3 regions of the Nocardioides sp. YIM B13467 genome follow, and region 2 is predicted to be linked to each of the others. Evidence: riboswitches for the same ligand, from Rfam matches in the RefSeq annotation. Region 2 holds a riboswitch; each other region holds the start of a gene.
What was found. A riboswitch is a leader RNA that binds a small molecule or an ion and turns the genes downstream of it on or off. The one in region 2 is predicted to bind cobalamin.

Region 1 (4,782 bases), 1.9 Mb from region 2:
GAACCGTCACGGCGACCACGACCGCGGTGCCGATCTCGTAGAGCGCCGGCGGCAGCGAGCGCAGCAGCCGCTTCGGGTTCGCCAGCGCGTTGGCCGCGCCGACGCAGATCACGATGACGCCCAGCCGCAGCCCGTCGTAGAGCCCGGCCAGCAGCGCCTCGCGGGTGAGCGGGCCGAGCAGCCGGATCCCGAGCACCCACTCCGGGAGCGGGATCTCGGGCAGGTCGAGGATCACATGACCGGGAACGGCGCCCAGGAGCACCCTGAAGAGCACCCGGGTCACGACGATGAACACCGCGAGGCCGACGTAGAGCCGGAACGCCTTCGCCCACGGTTGGTCGCCTCGGCGCGCGGCGACCACGACCGACACCACCCCCACCACGAGCAGGAGCAGCAACGGATTGGTGGTGAAGGAGGCGTACGCAGCCATGCCGATCGCCCACACCCACCAGGCGACGGGGTGCAGATCACGGGGCAGGTGCGCGACCGCGGCCGTACGGAAGATGGTGCTCATCGCCGACGCCACCACACGGCACCGGCGGCGGTGAAGAGCACAACGATCCCTGCCGGCGCGACCCAAACAGGCAGATGTTGGGTCTCGGATGCCGAATCCGTCGGCTCCTCCGGAAATAACTCCGGCGACGGGCTTGAGGGCGCCCCCACAGCATCCCCAAGCTCCGTCGCCGGAGCGGTAACGACATCGTCGTCTATCCACGTGAACGCAACACCCTGCCCGGAGGTCACGCTGATTTCGGTAACATTTCTGGAGGCATAGCTCCAGGCCCCCGAATCGTCGGTGATCCACAGCGACCAGTACGCGTCGGCAGGCGGCATCTGAGCGCAACCGGCAGCTTTCGGCCGCTCATCGACGCGACATACGACGCTGGGCATCGAGGTCACATAGGTGAGCGGATGCCCCGCCTTCTCGAAGAGATCGGCGCCGGTGTCACCCTCCTCGGGCTGGACACAGGTGACCTCGGGACCGCCACCCAACGCGTTGGGCTCGACGACGACGGTGACGCCGTCACACGCCTCGGCGGACGATGCCGCAGACGAGGCGGAGACAGGGGTGAAGACAGGTGCGGTGGCCCCGGCGAGGATCGCCAGGGCCACCAACGAGGACCGCAGGATCAGCACGAGCTCTTCGCGGTCGCATCCTTGGGCAGGAAGACCAGCGACGGCAGCGCCTGAGCGGCGGCGAGGCGGTACATCCCCTCGGACTCCTTGGTCAGGCCCTTGGTGTTGCCCTCGGTCAGCGCGGCGTCGTCATAGGCCACCGCGCCGGCGTCCTCGCCACAGGTCACGACGTGGTCGGCGACCCAGCTCGCCGCCTTCTCCGCGGCGTCGGTCTCACCGGCGCGACCGAACGCCCACCCGGCCAGGCCGGTGGTGTTGGAGTTGGCGATGTTGCCGGTCGCGGCCTTGAACGACCCGTCCTCCGCCTGGGTCTCCTTCAGCCACTCCACGCCGGCCGCGACGGCCTTCTCCGCCTCCGGGGAGGCCACCGAGGAGAGCGCGATCAGCGCGAACGCGGTGGCGTCGGCGTCCGGGGCGGCCTTCGGGTCGGCGTCGCAGGTCTGGTCAGCGGCGGCGGGGTCGGCCGTGAAGGTGACCCGGAACCACCCCTCCTCGCACTGCTGCCCGGCCAGGAACTCCGTCGCGGCCGCGGCCTCCTTGCTCTCGGCGTTGTTCAGCGCCCACACGGCGTACGACTGTCCGATGGTGTTGGAGTAGTCGGCCGCCTTCTTGTCCTTGGGGTCGAGCTCGTCGGCGATCCGGCCGCTCGCGGCGACCGTGCCCTCGAGCTGCTTCAGCAGGCCGGGGTCGGAGGCGTCGACGTTCTGCTGGAGAACGAGCGCCTTCGCGGTGGCCCCGGCCGAGGTGACGGTGCCGAACCCGGGCGAGGTGTAGGCCTTCTTGTTCTCCATCACGGCCGCGGCGATCGTGGAGATCTCCTCGTCGTAGCCACCGACCTCTGCCAGCGCGATCCCGATGTCGGCGCTGAGCCCGAAGTCGTCGGTGCCGTACTGCGCGTTGCGGGCCACGCCCTCCGGCGCCTGGGCCACGAGCCAGTCGGCCACCGAGGTGGACACCTTGGCGTCGTAGGTGGGCTTCTCCCCCTCCTCGACGGCTTTCTCGCCACAGCCGGCGAGCGAGGTGAGGGCGAGGGCGGCGGCGATGCCACCGAGGACGGTCTTCTTCATGGTTCCTTCCGCGCTGTTCGTCGGGAAGGCCCAGGGCCGACCCGCTGCTTTCCACGACAGCGTCAGGTCAGTACGCGTCCGTCGGCAGGTGCTCCGGCTCGCCCAGGACACTCTTGGTGCCTGGGCCTACGGTTGCGGGTCAGCGCCGGGATTCGACCGGCTTCCCCCACCACGGCGTGTGTTGATTGAGGCTCTGCTAATTCGGGGCAATCCTATGCCGGGCGAGCCCTGCTTGCGGGATCGCCGCCGAGCAGTCACTCTGTCCCCATGCGCCACAGGATTCTCGGCCTTGTCGCAACCTCGATCTCGGCCACCCTTCTTGCCCTCTGCCCGACCACGACAGCCGGCGCGGAGGAGGCACGGACATCGGTCACGTACGCCGATCTGGTCGCCATGTTCGGCGAGAAGGTCGGTGACCGGAGCACCGTCGAGACCGGGCTGCCGAGCCTCAACCGCGCCATGGCCGATGCCAGGATCACCACCGCCTACCGGCAGGCGGCGTATCTGACCACGCTCGCCAACGAGAGCTCCTTCCACCACGACGCCAAGGGCCGCGACAAGCGGAAGTTCACCGGCCGCGGCTACATCCAGCTGACCGGCGAGGCCAACTACACCGACGCCGGCGCCTACTTCGACATCGACCTTCGCCGCCGCCCCGAGCTCGCCCGGTCGCTGGACTACAGCGCGCCGATCTCGCGGTGGTACTGGACCGTCGCCCGCGACATCAACCCGCTAGCCGACGCCCTCGACATGGGCGGGGTCAACGCGGCGATCGGCTATCCCTACAACAAGAAGGAGGACACCGAGCGCTGCCGCGACTTCAAGGCCGCGCTGAAGCACCTCCACGGGTCGGTGCCCAAGGGCATCAGATGTGCCCGCCCGGCCTCCGCGCAGACCCGCTAGCCATGTGGCCCGGACGGGCGTACGTCACTTCTTGGTGCGTTTGTCGCTGACCGCGATCGCCGAGGTGCCCTCGTCCTTGAGCTCGAAGAGGTCGATCGCCTTGATGAGCTTGGTCCAGGTGGCGTAGCCATAGTTGCGCGGGTCCTCGGAGGACTGGTTGCGGATACGGGAGACCACGGTGCCGACCAGGGCCCAGCCGTCGTCGTCTGCGGCCGCCGCGATGGAGTTGCGCAGCAGCTGGATCAGCCGGGCGTTGCGCTTCAGCAGCTGCCCGTTGGTCGCCGACGACGACGGCTTGCGGGTGCGCGGCGTCCCGGGCTCGGTGTCGGCCTCGGTCTCCTCCTCGGTGTCACCGAGCTTCTCCACGACGGTGAACCGGGTACAGGCGCTCTTGAACGGCGCCGGCGTCTTCTCCCGGCCGTAGCCGTAGACCGCGCGACCCTTCTCCCGTAGGTAGTGCACCAGCGGCGTGAAGTCGGAGTCGGAGGAGACCAGCGCGAACGCGTCCGGCACCGCCGCGTGCAGCAGCTCGACCGCGTCGATGGCGAGCGCCATGTCGGAGGCGTTCTTGTGGGCGGTCAGGTCGAACTGCTGCATCGGCCGGATGGCGGCGTCGTGCAGCTCCCCGATCCACCCCTTGAGCTCGGACTTGGTCCAGTTTCCGTAGGCCCGGCGGATCGTCACCTCGCCGTACTCGGCCAGGTCGTTCAGGATGGCGTCGATCTTGGACGCGGGAGCATTGTCCGCGTCGATGAGCAGGGCAATGCGGAAGGGCTCGGTCACGCCGGACAGTCTGCCAGTGCCACCCACCGCCGAGTCGGCTCATCCTGACCAAAACCACCGCCGAGTCGGCGCGTCATGACGCGCCGACTCGGCGGATTCTGATGTCAGGACGAGCCGACTCGGCGTGAGTCTTAGGCGAGCTTCTCCAGGATCAGCTCGCGGACCCGCTTGGCGTCGGCCTTGCCGCCGGTCGCCTTCATCACCGCGCCGATGAGCGCACCGGCCGCGGCCTGGTTGCCGCCGCGGATCTTCTCGGCGACCGCGGGCTGGGCGGCGATGGCGTCGTCGACGGCGGCACCGAGGGCGCCGTCGTCGGAGACCACGGCGAGCCCGCGGGCGTCGATGATCTCCGAGACCGTGCCCTCACCTGCCAGAAGACCCTCGAAGACCTGGCGGGCCAGCTTGTCGGTCAGCGTCTTGGCGTCGACCAGCTTCTGCACCTCGGCGACCTGCACCGGGGTGACCCCGAGCTCGGCGAGCTCGACGCCACGGTCGTTGGCGCTGCGGGAGAGCTCGGCCATCCACCACTTGCGGGCGGCCTGTGCGGAGGCTCCTTCGGCGACCGTCGCCTCGATCAGCGACAGAGCGCCGGCGGCCCAGACGTCGCGCATCTCCAGGTCGGAGTAGCCCCACTCGACCTGCAGGCGGGCCCGCTTGTCGGCAGTGCGCTCCGGCAGGCTCGCGCGCAGCTCCTCGACCCACTCTCGCGACGGCGCGACCGGGACGAGGTCGGGCTCGGGGAAGTAGCGGTAGTCGTCGGCGTCCGACTTCGCCCGGCCGGCCGAGGTGGTGCCGGTGTCCTCGTGGAAGTGGCGGGTCTCCTGGAAGATCGCCTCCCCCGCGTCGAGGATGCCGGCGTGGCGCGACATCTCGAAACGTACGGCCCGCTCGA
Region 2 (11,307 bases):
ACCGCACCTCGGCGAAGGTCGAGCTGAGGATCGAGGACCTCCGCACCGCGGTCCGTGAGGGCCGCGAGGCCAACCTGGTGCTCTTCTGCGTGGACGCCTCCGGGTCGATGGCCGCGCGCAAGCGGATGGCGCAGGTCAAGGCCGCTGTCCTCTCGCTGCTGCTCGACGCCTACCGGCGCCGCGACAAGGTCGGGATGATCACCTTCCGGGGCGAGGGCGCCGAGCTGGTGCTGCCGCCGACCGGGTCGGTCGACCTCGCCGCGGCACGTCTCGACGAGGTGCCCGCCGGAGGGCGTACGCCGCTGGCCGAAGGCCTCCTCGAGGCCGCCCGTGTGCTCCAGCGCGAGCACCTGCGTGACCCGGATCTGCGGCCGCTGCTGGTGGTCGTCACCGACGGTAGGGCGAACTCCAAGACCCACGGCAAGGACGCCGTCCGGCGTTCGCAGCAGGCCGCCGCGTACGTCGCCGGTCTGGGCGTCACCACGGTCGTCATCGACTCCGAGAGCGGGCCGATGCGGCTCGGGCTGGCCCGCCAGTTGGCCGTGCACCTGGGCGCCGAGCACGTGCCGGTCGCCGAGGTGAGCGCCGAGGCGCTGACCTCCGCCGTCCACGGGTTCACCGGATCCACCATGGGAAGGGGCGCTGCCTGATGCCGAAGGGACAGCCGCTGAACGTACCCGACGACGGGCTCACCACCCGCCAGCGTCGCAACCGGCCGCTGGTGATGGTCCACACCGGCCCCGGCAAGGGAAAGTCGACCGCCGCCTTCGGGCTCGCGCTGCGCGGCTGGAACCAGGGCTGGCGGATCGGGGTCTTCCAGTTCGTGAAGTCGGCCAAGTGGCGCATCGGCGAGCAGACCGTGCTCGAGCGCCTCGGGAAGCTGCACGAGGAGACCGGCGAGGGCGGTCCGGTCGACTGGCACAAGATGGGCTCCGGCTGGTCCTGGAGCCGCAAGCAGGGTGACGCCGAGGACCACGCCGCGGACGCCGTCGAGGGCTGGGCCGAGATCAAGCGGTGCCTGGCCGCGGAGACGTACGACCTGCTCGTCCTCGACGAGTTCACCTACCCGATGAAGTGGGGCTGGGTCGACGCCGCCGAGGTCGCCTCCGTCCTCGCCGAGCGGCCGGGCCGCCAGCATGTGGTGATCACCGGCCGCGACGCCGACCCCGCCGTGCTCGAGGTCGCGGACCTGGTCACCGAGATGACCAAGATCAAGCACCCGATGGACGCCGGCCAGAAGGGCCAGCGGGGCATCGAATGGTGACCCTGCCCCGGCTGGTGGTCGCTGCTCCCTCGACCGGCTCGGGGAAGACGACGATCGCCACCGGGCTGATGGCGGCGCTGCGTTCCGCCGGGCATGAGGTCAGCGGTCACAAGATCGGGCCGGACTACATCGACCCGGGCTACCACGCGCTCGCCACCGGGCGTCCGGGACGCAACCTCGACCCGCATCTGGTGGGGGAGTCGCGGGTCGTGCCGCTGCTCCTGCATGGTGCAGCCGGGGCGGACGTGGCCGTCATCGAGGGAGTCATGGGCCTCTACGACGGCCGCCTCGGCACCGACGGCTTCGCCTCCACAGCCCACGTCGCAGCGCTGACCTCCTCGCCGGTCGTCCTGGTCCTCGACGTCGCCCGGATGTCCCGCTCCGCTGCCGCGATCGCCGCCGGGATGGCGGCCTTCGACCCGTCGGTACGCATCGGGGGAGTCGTGCTCAATCGCTGCTCCCCGGGGCGCAACGCCGAGGAGATCCGGCGAGCGCTGGAGCAGGTCGGGCTGCCGGTGCTCGGCATGCTTCCGCGCGACGAGTCGCTCGCCTCCCCGTCGCGTCACCTGGGCCTCGTCCCGGTCGCCGAGCGTGACGAGTCGGTCGCGCTGATCGAGCGGCTGGGGGAGCAGGTTGCCGCTCACCTCGACCTCTCCGTTCTGCTCGACGTCGCCCGCTCGGCTCCGGACCTCGACGATGTCGCCTGGGACCCGGCCAGGGCGCTGGAGACCGATGCCTCGCCCGGCAGGGACCGTCCCGTCGTCGCGGTCGCGGGTGGCCGTGCCTTCACGTTCCGCTACCCCGAGACCGAGGAACTCATGGAGGCGGCAGGCTGCGACGTACGCTCCTTCGACCCGCTCACCGATCCCGTGCTCCCCGAGGGCACGCGTGGGATCTACCTCGGCGGTGGCTTCCCGGAGATGTACGCCGCCGACCTCGCCGCCAACGCGAGCCTCCTCCGCGACCTCCGCGAAGCGGTCGCAGCCGGAGTGCCGACCGTCGCCGAGTGCGCCGGGCTCCTCTATCTGGCCGAGTCCCTCGACGGCGTACCCATGGCCGGCGCCGTCCCCGCGCACGCGGCCATGAGCGAGCGCCTCACCCTGCGATACCCCGTCGCCACCGCCGCCTCGGACTCCCTCCTCACCCGTGCCGGCGAGCAGGTCACCGGCCACGAGTTCCACCGCACCACAACGACCCCCGCCGCGGGTCTCCAGCCCGCATGGTCTGTCGAGACGTCAGTTGCGTCGGCCGAGACGTCAGTTGCGTCGGCCGAGACGTCAGTTCTGGACGACGAAAGTCGAGTTTCGCGCCCCACAAGTGCCAACTCGGCCGACGCACGTGACGCCTCGGCCGACGCACGTGACGCCTCGGCAGGCGGGGGTGACGGTTCGACCCTGACGGGGTTTGCGTCGGAGACGCTGCATGCGTCGTACCTGCATGTGCATTGGGCCGGTCATCCGAAGCTGGCGGCGCGGTTTGCGACGGCGGTTCATGGTGCGTCGCCGCACTTTCCCGCCATGGCGGGGAAGGGCGGCGCGATGAGCGCCGGTTCGGCCGCAGAATCCCGCCATGGCGGGAAAATGCCCGCCACTACGGACGGCCCGCTGACGGATCCGCTGCGGCACCACGGGGACGTCGAGGTCGGGGATGGGCTGCTCGACTTCGCGGTGAACGTCTACCCCGGCGAGCGGCCGGAATGGCTGGACCAGGCGCTCCACGAGTCGCTGGCGTCGGCGGCCTACCCCGACGAGGAGCCGGCGCGGGCAGCGCTGGCCAAGCACCACGGCCGCGAACGTGCTGAGGTGCTCCCGACGGCGGGGGCGGCGGAGGCGTTCACGCTGGTCGCGCGGGCCAGGCCATGGCGGCGGCCGGTCGTCGTCCACCCCCAGTTCACCGAGCCCCACGCGGCGCTCGAGCAGGCCGGACACACCGTCACCGAGGTGCGCCTCCGTGCCGAGGACGGGTTCGCGCTCGACCAGGCGACGGTGCCCGAGGACGCGGACCTGGTCGTCGTCGGCAACCCGACCAACCCGACCGGTGCGCTCCATCCGGCCGAGGCCCTCCGCGCCCTCCTCCGGCCCGGCCGGCTGGTCGTGGTCGACGAGGCGTTCATGGACGCGGTTCCCGGCGAGCCCGAGACCCTCACCGCGGAGCGGACCGAGGGTCTGCTCGTGATTCGGAGCCTGACGAAGCACTGGTCGATCCCCGGCGTACGCGCCGGCTACGTCGTCGGCGACGCCGCCGCGATCAGCGACCTGGAGGCGGTACGTACCCCGTGGTCGGTCTCAGCCACGGCGGCCACCGCGATGCTCGCCTGCGCCACCGAGCGGGCGAGTGCCGAGGCCCGTGAGCGCGCTGAGCGGATCACCGCCTGGCGCGACCATCTCGAGACCGGCCTACGGGACCAGCAGATCGAGTACGTCCCCTCGGCCGCCTCCTTCGTCCTGGCCCGCCCGGGCGCCGGAGTCCGTGAGGCTCTGCGCGAGCAGGGCATCGCCGTACGCCGCGCCGACACCTTCCCCGGGCTCGGCCCGGACTGGGTGCGGATCGCGGTACGCCCCGAGGGCCCGACCGACCAGCTCCTGGCCGCGCTGCGCCAGACCCGGGCAGTCTCGTGAACCCGCGGGCGGTCGGGCTCCTGGCCGGCTTCGCGCTGGACCGCCTGCTCGGGGACCCGCGGCGATTCCACCCGGTCGCCGGTTTCGGGACGGTCGCGATGAAGGCGGAGCGCACTTGGTACGCGGACGACCGGGCCCGAGGCGTCCTCCACACAGCGACGCTGGTCGGCGGAGCGGTCGTCCTGGGCGCCGCCGCGGGGCGACTCGCTCAAGGCCGGATCGGGACGACCCTGGTGACCGCGGCCGCGACCTGGGCGGTCCTGGGCGGCCGCTCACTCGAGCGCGAGGCCCTGGCCGTCCACGAACATCTCGACCGCGCCGACCTCCCGGCGGCGCGACAGCGGCTGACCCACCTCGTCGGCCGCGACACCGAGAAGCTCGACGCCTCCGAGGTCTCCCGGGCTGTGGTCGAGAGCGTCGCCGAGAACACCTCCGACGCCGTGGTCGCACCGCTGGTGTGGGGAGCCGTCGCGGGCGTACCCGGCCTGCTCGGCTACCGTGCCGCCAACACCCTGGACGCGATGGTCGGCCACCACAACGACCGCTACGAGCGCTTCGGCTGGGCCAGTGCCCGCCTCGACGACGTGCTCAACCTGCCCGGCTCGCGCCTCTCCGGCCTGCTCACGCTGGCCGCCGCGCCGTCGCGGGCCGGGCAGGCGTGGGAGGCCTGGCGCCGCGACGCCGCGCGGCACCCGAGCCCGAACGCCGGCGTCGTCGAGGCGTCCTTCGCGGGCGCCCTCGACATCCGCCTCGGCGGCACGAACCGCTACTACGGCAACCGGATCGAGCACCGCGCGGTGATGGGTGACGGCCGCGATGCCGCCCCTGCCGACGTCGTCAGCGCCACCACGCTCGCCCGCAGGGTCGGTATCGGCGCCGCTCTGGTCGCGGCGGCGTACGCCGTCATCACTCAGCGTCCGTGACGGAAGGCCCGTGCCAGGACCGCGGGCGGTGCCTCAGTGATGCCCGGTCCGCCGGCGCGGGTCCACTGAGCCAGTGCGTCGGCCACCCTCGCCGTGCCGACCCGGGCGACCCAGACCGGCCGCGCCCCGCGCTGCCGCCCCTCGGGTGAGGGACCGACCACCACGACGTCGGCTCGCTCGCATGGGCCGAGGCAGTCGGCGACACGTACGGTCGCCGACTCCCCAGCAGCTGCGTTCAACGTCGTGAGCACGGCCGCGTGGTCCACCCCGGGCGACTTCCGCTCCGTCCCACAGCAGCACCCGCGGCAGACCGTCAGCGTCGGCCGCCCGGCCGGCTCGCTCATCCCTCGCAGGCCGCGCAGTCAGGGCCGTTCTCGATGGCACAGACCTCGGCATCGCTCCAGTCGTCCCAGGTCAGGTCGTCGATGGCGTCGGTGGCGGTCGGGGTCTCGTTCATGGTCATGCCTCTCGGTCGAAGGTGGTCAGTTCGAAGTGCGGGTCTGCTTGCTGGCCTGGATGCCGGCCCGCGAGCGCAGGTAGTACAGGCTCTTGATGTTCGGGTCGAGCAGGGCGAGCTTGTGGATCTTGCTGATGTACTGCGGGGTCGCGTCGGCCTGGAAGAACAGGTTGAGCGACTGGGCCTGGTCGATGTAGACCTGCCGGTCCGACGCGCGGGCGAGCAGGATCTCCTGGTCGATCTCGTAGCCGGTCTTGAAGACGTCCTTCTCGTGCTCGTCGAGCCAGTCGACGTGCTGGACCGAGCCGCCGTGGTCGACGATGTCGTCGATGTGTGCCTGGTCGTAGACCCCGCGCTCCTCCATGACCTCGACGAGGTTCTGGTTGGCCCGGGGCATCTCGCCGGCCGAGGTGGTCTGGTTCCAGACGCATGCGACGTACGGCTCGATGCCCTGGCTGGTGCCGCCGACGATCACCGCGGTGCTCATCGTCGGCGCGATGGCCATCAGGTGGGAGTTGCGCCGTCCGACGCACCACTCCGGGATGCCCGCGACCGAGCCCATCCACCGCGACGCGGCGTCGGCGTGCGACGAGATCCGCTCGAAGATGTCCTTGTTGAGCGCCGCCGCCTTGTCCGACTCGAACGGCACCCGCTGCTTCTGCAGGTAGTCGTGGTAGCCCATCACGCCCAGCCCGAGGCTGCGGGCCTTCTCGGTGTAGCGCACCGCCCGCTCCAGGCCGCGGATGGTGCGGGCCTTGCGCAGGAACGCCTCGGCGACCGCGTCGAGGAAGACGGTCGCGACGTACGCCGTGTCCTGGTCCTTCCACTCGTCGTAGGTCGAGAGGTTCAGCGAGGAGAGCACACAGGTGTAGGAGTGGTCCTCGTCGCTGAACAGGGTGATCTCCGAGCACAGGTTGGAGGCCTTGTTGGCCAGCCCGTTGGCGCGGTAGGACTCGGTCTGCGCCGCGTTGACGGTGTCGACCTTCCAGATGTAGCCCTTGCCCAGCACCACCCGGATCTTCAGCACTCGCTGGTAGCGCTCGAGCGCGTCGCGATCCCCGGCGAGCATCCGGTCGATGAACGCCTGGCTGAAGATCCAGCCGACGTTCTTGTTGGCGGGCTCGCGGAAGATCAGATCGGCGAGCTCGTAGAAGTCCGGGTGGTCCACCGGCAGGTAGCCCGCCCAGGAGCCGCGGCGGGTGGCGCCCTGGCTGATCTGGTTGGTCATCTCCACGAAGTTGCAGAAGACCGGGACCACGCCGTTGGCCTTGCCGTTGTCGCTGAACTTCGCGCCGCGGGGCCGGACGTCACCGAGGTACGCCGAGGTCCCGAACCCGTTCTGGGAGAGGATCGCCGCCTCCTTGAGGGTCTCGTAGAAGCCCCAGACCGAGTCCTCGACGTAGGACCCCTCGCACGAGACGGGCAGACCCCGGTCGGTGCCGAGGTTGGACAGCACCGGTGTCGACGGGGAGAGCCACCCGTTCCAGATCGCCTCGAAGAACCGCTCCGTCCAGGAGACGCCGTCCTCGCGGGGGTACATCTCGTCGGCGAGGTCGCCGGCGGTGCTGGCGATGGTCTCGTAGCGCTCCCGGACGCTCTGGTCGGCGACGGTGTACTTGGCCTTGAACATGGCGTAGCCCGCCGTGGTCATGAAGGCGGGCACGATGCCTTCGGCCTGCAGTGCCTTGCGCTCGGCGGAGAGCGCCTCCCAGTTGCTGTTGCTGCCCATTAGAAGCTGAACTCCGTCTCGCCGATGTTGCGGTTGTATTCGTTGCCGGTGACCTGGAAGAAGTCGTGGAACTGGGTGCCGTTGATGCCGTTGTAGAACCATTCGGCGATCGGGTTGGCCCCGACGTTGAACAGCGGCTCCATCCGCATGTTCTCCAGGGTCATGTCGATGCGGGACCTCACGAAGGTCTCCAAGTCGGCCTGGTCGATGCCGGCGATCGGCCCGTGGTCGAAGAGCATCTCCACGATCCGGGCCTCGTGGGCGTAGAGGTGCTCGGCGACGCCGCGAACCCTCGCGAAGAGGTCGTCGCGCTCGGCCTCGAACTTGTCGGCCGGGACGGTGGCGGCGTACTCGTCGAGAGTGGTGTTGAACAGCCAGGCGCCTCCGGTGGCGTGCAGGTTCTCGTCGCGGGCGGAGAAGTTGATGCCGCTGATCACGTTCTGCAGCAGGTTCTTCCCGCCGGACTGGAAGTGCTTGAGGAAGGCGAAGTTGGAGTAGAGGACGCAGTTCTCCATCAGGGTGAAGACGCTCAGCGCGTAGAGCAGGTCCTCGTCGGCGATCGCGTCCCACACGAACTGGATCCGCTCGGCCAGCACCGGGTCGTTCTTGTAGGAGTCGTAGAACTCCTCGGTGTCGATCATCAGCACCTTGTTGAGCTTCGCGTAGAACGGCGCGTGCATGTTCAGCTCGGCGAACGAGAAGGCGTTGGCCATCATCTGGACCTCCGGACGCGGGAACGCGTGGAAGATCCGGTCGCCCCACACCTCGCCGCCGAGGATCAGCTCGTAGATGGTGAACAGCTTCAGCGTCGTCTTGACCGCGGCCTGCTCGGCGTCGGTCATGTTGACCAGGAAGTCCTGCTTGTCGTTCTCGACCGGGATCTCCTCGGCGGTCCAGAAGATGCTCCGCTGCTTCTTGGCCAGGTCCTCGGCCATCGGATAGTCGAAGACGTACGCCGACTTCTCGGTGCGGATCGGTAGACCCTCGGTGTCGATCAAGCCCCATGCCCCCTTGCTCACGCGGGCCCCGCGGCCCGCTGGATGTCTCGTGCATCCGTGCCGGGGCAGGGAGGACGGCGGCGGCGCGCCGGGCGGACCCGGTCACGTGGTGCTCGCTCGATCCCCTGACCTTCCCTCGAGGTCGCGGACCCCACCATGAGGTGGGCACTGGCAGGTCTTCGGACTCGTGGGCGTCTCGTGCTCGGTCCTAGTGGCCGTCGCTTCCCAGGAGCCGGCTTGCTCCCAGTGCTTCGTGACGGCGGTCGTTCCCACTCACCGCTGCGGGGCAGTCCCGGACTCACACCGGGTTCCCTCTTGCCTCTCCCGCCCCGTCGCCGAGGTGGGAGAACCAGCTGCGAGGACCACTATATGCGGGAATTACACCAATGCAACTTCCTAGATCTTGTGTTCCGCCGTGTCGCCGGAAACTTCCCCGACGCCGTACCTGCGGCCCGTGCTAGCCTCTGCGCCGAGTCGAACGCATCCTGATGGATGCCAGGGAACTCCGGTGTGAATCCGGGACTGGCGCGCAGCGGTGAGGGCGACGGTGACGCTAGGCAGCCACTGGGGACCGGGTCCCTGGGAAGGCGGCGTCACCGGGTGAACCCGAGTCCGAAAACCTGTCGGCTCAGATGTACGTCACGGCCCTCGCGACCAGGGTCCCGAGGACCTGAGAGGCCGACCGCCGTGGAAACGCCGTCCCGCGAGACCCTGAGCCCGCGCCGTGGCCGTGACCGGAGACGACGAGTCCCGTTCGTGCCGCTGGTGGCTGGGCTGCTGCTCGCCTCGGCGCTCAGCGCCGTCGCGTCCCTGGCCTTCGGGTCCGAGCGGATACCGATCGGTGAGGTCATCGCGGCGGTCGGCGACCGGCTCCAGGGCGACGCCCCGGGGAAGTGGGACGTGATCGTGTGGGAGCTGCGCGTCCCCAGGGCGCTGATGGCGCTCGCCGTAGGCGCCGGCCTGGCCGTCGCCGGTGCGGGCATGCAGACCCTGGTCCGTAACCCGCTCGCCGACCCGTTCCTCCTCGGGATCAGCTCGGGCGCCTCGGTGGGAGCGACGGCGGCGATCACCACCGGGGCGCTGGGCGGCCTCGGCATCTATGCGGTCTCCGGCGGCGCGCTGCTGGGGGCGGTCGGCTCGGCCATGCTGGTGTGGCTGGTGGCCACCGCGCAGGGCGGGTTGACTCCGATCCGGTTGGTGCTCTCGGGTGTCGTGCTCTCCTCGGGGCTCTCCGCGATCGCCTCGTTCCTGGTCTTCATGAGCGATGATCCGCGCGCGGCGGACTCGGTGATGTTCTGGATGCTCGGCAGTGTCGGTGGCGCCAGCTGGGAGAAGCTGTGGCTGCCCGCGGTCCTCAGTCTCGTCCTGGGCCTCGGAATGCTGGCGCTCCACCGTTGGCTGGACGCGCTGGCCGCCGGCCCCGAGACCGCCGCGGCGCTCGGCGTCGACGTCGCGGCGCTGCGTACGACTCTGTTCGTCGCGCTGGCCGTGCTGGTCGGGGTCCTGGTCGCGGTCAGCGGTGGGATCGGGTTCGTCGGGCTGATCGTGCCGCACGCGGCCCGGCTGCTCGTGGGCGCCCAGCACCGGGTGGTGCTCCCGGTCGCGGCCCTGGGGGGCGGGCTGTTCCTGCTGTGGGTCGACGTGCTCGCCCGGGTGGTGGCCCGCCCCCAGGAGATCCCGCTCGGGGTGGTCACCGGCGTCGTCGGCGCGCCGCTCTTCCTGCTGCTGCTCGGCCGCGGTCAGTACCGGTTCGGCGGTGACAGATGAGCGGGTCGCCGGCCGCGCTGCGGCTGCGCGGGGTCGCCGCCCGGCTGGGCGAGCGCGAGGTGCTCCGCGATGTCGATCTGGACGTGCCGGTGGGCACCCGCCTCGGCATCGTCGGCGTCAACGGCGTGGGCAAGTCGACCCTGCTGCGCATCCTCGCCGGGGTGCTGCGGCCCAGCGCCGGGCGGGCCCATCTCGCCGACGAGACCGGCCGGCTCTACGAGACCGCCCGGCTCGGCTCGCGTGAACGCGCCCGCCGGATGGCGTACGTCCCCCAGGAGGAGGTCGTCTCTGCCGAGCTGCTCGTCGGTGAGATGGTGGCGCTGGGCCGGGTGCCCCGCACCCGGCCCTGGTCCCGAGGCGGTCGGCAGGAGCGCGAGATCGTCCGGGCGGCTCTCGATGCCGTCGGCCTCGCTGACCGCATCGACGACCCGTGCGACCGGCTCTCCGGCGGCGAGCGGCGCCGGGCGGTGATGGCCCGCGGCCTCGCCCAGGAGTGCCCGGTGATGCTCCTGGACGAGCCCACCAACCATCTCGACGTCGCCTGGCAGCTGCGGCTGCTTGAAAGTGTCGCCGACCGGGCCGAGACCCTGGTCGCGACCATCCACGACCTCGATCTGGCGCTTCGCTCCTTCGACCGGCTGGCGGTCCTCGGTCGGCCGCAGGGCAGCGAGCCCGCCGGCGATCCACAGAGTGGCCCGGCGACGGTCGTGGCCTATGGCCCGCCTGCCGAGGTCCTCGACACCATCCGCGTCGAGCACCACTTCGGCGTGGGATCCGTCCAGGTGCCGCATCCAGATCTGGACCAGCCCCATCTACTCATCCATCCTCGGAAGGACCGATCGGCATGACTCAGCTCATCACCAGATCCGTACGCCCCGGCCTCGTCTGTCTCGCCGCGCTCGCGCTCGGCGCCACGATCCTCACGGCCTGCGGGGCGGAGAAGGCGGCCGTCGACGAGGCGGGGGAAGGCGCGATCACCGTCGAGAACTGCGGTGAGGAGCTCACGGTCGACGAGCCGGTGACCGAGCTGTACGCCTACGACGGCGGGATCATCTCCATCGCCCTGGCTGTCGGTGCCCGCGAGGAGCTCGTCGCCGTCACCGGTCTGGCCCGCGACCAGCAGCTGCTCGAGCTCGCCTACCCCGAGGACCGGGTTGACGAGCTCGAGATCGTGGGCGAGGACCACCCGACGTTGGAGACGGTGCTGGCCCTCGACCCGCAGATGATGTTCGCGGGCTGGGGCTACGGGTTCAGCGAGTCGCGCAACCTGGTGCCCGAGATGGTGCAGGAGCGGGGCATCGACACCTACCTGCTCAGTGAGACCTGCCGTCAGGAGGACGGTGACCGCGGCACCATGGAGGCCTGGACGGCGCTGCGTACCGACCTGCTCAACATCGGCGCGCTGACCGGCCACGACGAAACCGCGAAGAAGGTCGTCGCCGACATCGAGGAGCGCCGCAGGGCCCTGGAGAGCGCGGCGAAGCCCGATGAGGCGCCGACCGCGTTCCTCTTCGACTCCGGCACCGACGCGATCTTCACCTCCGGCTCCTT
Region 3 (4,782 bases), 330 kb from region 2:
CGATGCCTCGGGTGGGCTCGTCGATGATCAGCACCTTGGGCCGCGTCGAGAGCCACTTGGCCAGGACGACCTTCTGCTGGTTGCCGCCCGAGAGCGTGCCGGCCAGGGTGTCGAGCGTCGCGGCCTTGACCTCGAGCCGGGCAGCCCAGTCGGCGGCCGAGCGGTTCTCGATGCCGGTGCTGATCAGCCCGGTGCGGGCGAGCCGGCCGCTCGTCGGGAGGGTGATGTTGCGCGAGATCGGCGCCTCCAGGACGAGACCGTGCTGGCGGCGGTCCTCGGGGACGAACGCCAGCCCCATCTCGATCGCTCGTCTCGGGTCACCCGGCGGGACCGGCCGGCCCTCGAGGGTGACCTCGCCGCTCTCGTAGGGGTCGACGCCGAAGATCGCCTGCGCGACCTCGCTGCGCCCGGCACCGACGAGGCCGGCCAGGCCGACGATCTCGCCCTCGCGGACGGTGAGACTGATGTCCTGGAACAGGCCGGTGCGGGTGAGGCCCTTGACCTCGAGCAGGGGCTTGCCGACGGTGGCCTCGAGCTTCGGGTAGAGGTCGGAGACCTCGCGACCGACGAGCCGCTGGACGATCTCGTCCTCGGTGACCGCCGAGATGGGGTCGGTGGAGATGTAGGCGCCGTCGCGCATCACCGTGATCGTGTCGCAGAGCGCGAACACCTCGTCGAAGCGGTGCGAGATGAAGACGACGGCGCAGCCCTGGTCGCGCAGCGTGCGCGCCACGCTCATCAGCCGCTCGACCTCGTTGCCCGACAGGGCGGCGGTCGGCTCGTCCATGATCAGGACCTTGGCGTCGAGCGAGAGCGCCTTGGCGATCTCGATCAGCTGCTGGTCGGCGATCGAGAGGCCCTCGGTCGGACGGTCGGGCTCGATCGGGACACCCAGCCTGGCGAAGAGCTCGACGACCTCGGTGCGCATCGCGGCGCGGTCGATCTTGCCCCAGCGGTTGGTCGGCTGGCGTCCCATGAAGATGTTCTCGGTGACGGAGAGGTCGGGGAAGAGGGTCGGCTCCTGGTAGATGACCGCGACCCCGGCCTGCTTGGCGTCGGCGGTGTTGCGGAAGTCGACCTGTTCCCCGGAGAGCAGGTAGTCGCCGGCGTCGCGGCGGTAGAGCCCGGCGACGATCTTGACCAGGGTCGACTTCCCGGCACCGTTCTCCCCCACGAGCGCGTGGATGGATCCGGCCTCGACCCGGAGGCTTCCGGACCGGAGGGCGCGTACGGGGCCGAACGACTTGGCCACGTCCCGCAGCTCCAGTGCGGCGGGTGTGTCCGGCATGGGCAGCTCCTCGAATTGAAAGGTTTCAAGCCTGGTTTACGCTAGTGATGGCAATCACATACGTCAACACTCTGAGGCCGCTAATTTGAGCGAGATCCGGACTTTGTCATCAGACCGCGTCGGCGCCCGCCCGCATCCGGGCGGGAATCCCGCCGCGTCAGACGGCGTTCAGGGCCCCATGCATGCACTCTGGGTATGGGCACATCCGCACGCGTCATCACTCAACGGACGGCTGCGCGAGGTCGGCGTGAACGCGCTCGGCGCGGCCGGCTGGAGCGTCGACGAGATCGACCTCTATCGAGAAGGTTTCAATCCACTTCTGGTGGAGCGGGGCGAGGCCGACGTACGCCGCCACCAGGACCGGCTGCGGGAGGCCGATCTGCTCGTCGTGCAGTTCCCGCTGTGGTGGTACTCGGTGCCGGCCATCCTCAAGGGCTGGATCGACCGGGTCTTCGAGTCGGGGTTCGCCTTCGACGTACCGGATCCGGAGACCGGCAAGCCGCTCAAGTACGGCAAGGGCGGCCTGGTCGGCAAGCGCGCGCTGACGATCGTCACCGCCGGTGACCGCGCCGCGACCCTCGGTCCGCGCGGGATCAGCGGCGACATCGAGGACGTCCTGTGGCCGTTGCTGCACGGCACGTTCTGGTACACCGGGATGGACCCGCTGCGCCCGCACCTGATCACCGATACAGACACCATCGACGCCCAGGTCATGGCGCGGATCGAGGCCGACCTGAGCGTACGCCTCGAGGGCGTGATGACGGAGCCGCGGATCGACTACCGGCCGATGGCCGAGGAGCACTACGACCACACGATCAGGCTCCACGACTCGGTCTCGCCCGGAGAGGACGGGCTGAGCGCCCATCGCGAGGGCTGAGGTCGTCCCCCACGCGGGCGGGGCCGCCTGCTACGGTCTTCTGGCCAGCCGCTCGGGACGTAGTCCCGGCACGGGAACCCGGTGAGAGCCCGGGACTGACGCGCAGCGGTGTGGGTGACGGACGGGACACTGTGCCACTGGGCCCTCGGGCCTGGGAAGGCGTCTCGCGCCGGTCGATCCCGAGTCCGAAGACCTGCTGGCCCTGCAGCAGACCGCTGCCGGTCAGGACGGGCGACGCGCACCAGCCCGCGACCCGCTCGAGGACCGACGTGCACCCCTCCCGCACCATCCGAACGTTCACCGCGAGCACCGTCCTGGTGCTCTGCTCCGCGCTGGCCGGCTGCGCCGCCGACCAGCCCTCCGGCACACAGCAGGCAGCCGCCGACACCGCAGGCTACCCGCTCACCCTGACCAACTGCGGGCGCGAGATCACCATCGAAGCACCGCCCGAGCGCGTCGTCTCGCTCAACCAGGGCTCCACCGAGATCCTGCTCTCGCTCGGTCTCGCCGACCGGATGGTCGGCACCGCGACCTGGACCGACCCGGTGCTCGACTCGCTGGCCGCGGACAACGAGCAGGTGCCCCGGCTGGCCGAGAACGCGCCCTCCTACGAGCGCGTCCTGGAGGCCGAGCCGGACTTCGTCACGGCCTCCTTCATCAGCACGCTGGGCGAGGGCGGGGTGACCACACCCGAGGACCTGGAGAAGCTCGGCGTCGGCTCCTACCTCTCCCCCGCCGAGTGCCTCAAGGACAACGAGGGCGATGACGACGGCACCCGCCACGACCCCCTCGAGATCGACACGATCTTCCAGGAGATCACCGACCTGGCGCGGATCTTCGGCGTCCCCGAGCAGGGAGAGGAGCTCGTGGCCGACCTGTCGAAGAGGCTGGCGACCGCCCGGACCGAGGCACCGACCGGTGAGGTGAGCGCGATGTACTGGTTCGCCAACTCCGAGTCGCCCTATCTGGCCGGCTGCTGCGGCGGCCCGGGGATCATCGGCCGCACCCTCGGCATCGAGAACGTCTTCGACGACACCACCGACGAGTGGCCGCAGATCAACTGGGAGACCGTCGCCGAGCGCAACCCCGATGTCATCGTCCTCGGTGACCTGACCCGCAAGAGCCAGACCGCCGAGACCGCGCGCGCCAAGATCGACTACCTGAAGAGCAACCCGGTCACCGCCCGGATGGAGGCGGTCCAGAAGGATCGCTTCGTGACGCTGTCCGGTGCCGAGCTCAACCCCTCGATCCGCACCGTCTACGCGGTCGAGAACGTCGCGGACCAGCTGGCCGACCTCGACCTCCGCTGATGTCCGTACGCCTCCCCCGCGCCGGCGTCCTGCTGGTGGCGCCGCTGGTGGTGCTGGCCTCGGTCGCCGGCGCCATCACCGTGGGGCCTTCCGACCTGAGCGTCGCCGACGTCTACGGCGTCGTCGCCGACCGGACCGGGCTCGGGCTCTCCGACCTCACCCTGCTCCAGCAGAGCATCGTGTGGGACCTGCGGCTGCCGCGTACGTTGCTGGCGGGGATCTGCGGGGCCGGACTGGCGATCTGCGGCGTGATCCTGCAGTCGCTGCTGCGCAACCCGCTCGCCGACCCGTTCGTGCTCGGCATCTCCTCGGGAGCCTCCACCGGGGCGGTCGCGGTCGTCGTGCTCGGCGTCGGGTCGGGCGCGATCGGTCTCTCCACCGGGGCGTTCGCGGGTGCGCTCGTCTCGTTCGCACTCGTGCTGCTGCTGGCCTCGCTCGCCGGCGGCACCACCGACCGGCTCGTACTGGCCGGCATCGCCGCGACCCAGCTCTTCTCGGCACTCACGTCCTTCATCGTGTTCACCTCGGCCGACGCCGAGCAGACACGTGGGGTGCTCTTCTGGCTGCTCGGGTCGCTCTCCTCGGCGAGCTGGACCGACGTACTCGTCTGTGGGGTGATCGTGCTCGGCGGGCTGCTCTGCTGCATCGCGGGCGCCGGGTGGCTGGACGCGTTCGCGTTCGGCAACGACGCGGCCGCCTCGCTCGGCATCGACGTCACGCGCATCCGGGCCGTGCTCCTCGTGCTCACGGCGCTGATGACGGCCGTCATCGTCTCCACGTCCGGGGCGATCGGCTTCGTCGGGCTGGTCCTGCCCCACCTAGCCCGTGCGCTGGTCGGGGTCGGGCACCGCCTGCTGCTCCCGACCACCGCGCTGCTCGGCGCGATCTTCCTGATCTGGGTCGACACCGCCGCCCGGACCGTGATCGATCCCGAGGAGCTTCCGGTCGGAGTGGCGACCGCGCTGATCGGGGTGCCGGCCTTCGCGCTGGTGCTGCTGAGGGCCCGCCGATGAGCGAGCCTCAGCGAGCGACCCGTCAGCCCTTCATCGGGCCGCGTCCGTATTCTGGCGCCTGCGCTACGGAGGCGGCCCGATGACCGCGCTCGAGGCCGGCCGGGTCCACTGGGCTCCCCGTGGCCGGCTCGTCATCGACGAGGTGTCCCTGCAGGTCGAGGACGGCACCACCGTCGGGCTGCTGGGTCCCAACGGTTCCGGGAAGTCCTCGCTGATCCGGATCCTGGCCGGTCTCCGGCCGCCGGACTCCGGCGACGTACTGCTCGGCGGCAGCCCGCTCGCCGGCATGTCCCG

Region 1: another riboswitch for cobalamin. It lies ahead of ACFX43_RS24690 (prenyltransferase/squalene oxidase repeat-containing protein); the one in region 2 lies ahead of ACFX43_RS15400 (ribonucleotide-diphosphate reductase subunit beta).
Region 3: another riboswitch for cobalamin. It lies ahead of ACFX43_RS16925 (ABC transporter substrate-binding protein); the one in region 2 lies ahead of ACFX43_RS15400 (ribonucleotide-diphosphate reductase subunit beta).

Annotation. Positions count from the first base shown of each region.
Region 1 is NZ_JBHZPJ010000046.1:3,657,663-3,662,444, reverse strand. Features, by position in the region: gene ACFX43_RS24700 (CbiQ family ECF transporter T component) at 1-514, opposite strand, end outside; gene ACFX43_RS24695 (hypothetical protein) at 511-1,137, opposite strand; gene ACFX43_RS24690 (prenyltransferase/squalene oxidase repeat-containing protein) at 1,131-2,204, opposite strand; cobalamin riboswitch at 2,270-2,405, opposite strand; gene ACFX43_RS24685 (hypothetical protein) at 2,472-3,107, shown strand; gene ACFX43_RS24680 (NYN domain-containing protein) at 3,132-3,890, opposite strand; gene gatB (Asp-tRNA(Asn)/Glu-tRNA(Gln) amidotransferase subunit GatB) at 4,022-4,782, opposite strand, start outside.
Region 2 is NZ_JBHZPJ010000046.1:1,719,755-1,731,061, reverse strand. Features, by position in the region: gene ACFX43_RS15430 (VWA domain-containing protein) at 1-650, shown strand, start outside; gene cobO (cob(I)yrinic acid a,c-diamide adenosyltransferase) at 650-1,264, shown strand; gene ACFX43_RS15420 (cobyrinate a,c-diamide synthase) at 1,258-3,882, shown strand; gene ACFX43_RS15415 (cobalamin biosynthesis protein) at 3,879-4,805, shown strand; gene ACFX43_RS15410 ((2Fe-2S) ferredoxin domain-containing protein) at 4,793-5,149, opposite strand; gene ACFX43_RS15405 (ribonucleotide reductase N-terminal alpha domain-containing protein) at 5,288-6,991, opposite strand; gene ACFX43_RS15400 (ribonucleotide-diphosphate reductase subunit beta) at 6,991-8,010, opposite strand; cobalamin riboswitch at 8,142-8,358, opposite strand; cobalamin riboswitch at 8,448-8,632, shown strand; gene ACFX43_RS15395 (FecCD family ABC transporter permease) at 8,746-9,756, shown strand; gene ACFX43_RS15390 (ABC transporter ATP-binding protein) at 9,753-10,604, shown strand; gene ACFX43_RS15385 (ABC transporter substrate-binding protein) at 10,601-11,307, shown strand, end outside.
Region 3 is NZ_JBHZPJ010000046.1:2,053,858-2,058,639, reverse strand. Features, by position in the region: gene ACFX43_RS16935 (sugar ABC transporter ATP-binding protein) at 1-1,288, opposite strand, end outside; gene ACFX43_RS16930 (NAD(P)H-dependent oxidoreductase) at 1,467-2,165, shown strand; cobalamin riboswitch at 2,194-2,381, shown strand; gene ACFX43_RS16925 (ABC transporter substrate-binding protein) at 2,435-3,475, shown strand; gene ACFX43_RS16920 (FecCD family ABC transporter permease) at 3,475-4,488, shown strand; gene ACFX43_RS16915 (ABC transporter ATP-binding protein) at 4,568-4,782, shown strand, end outside.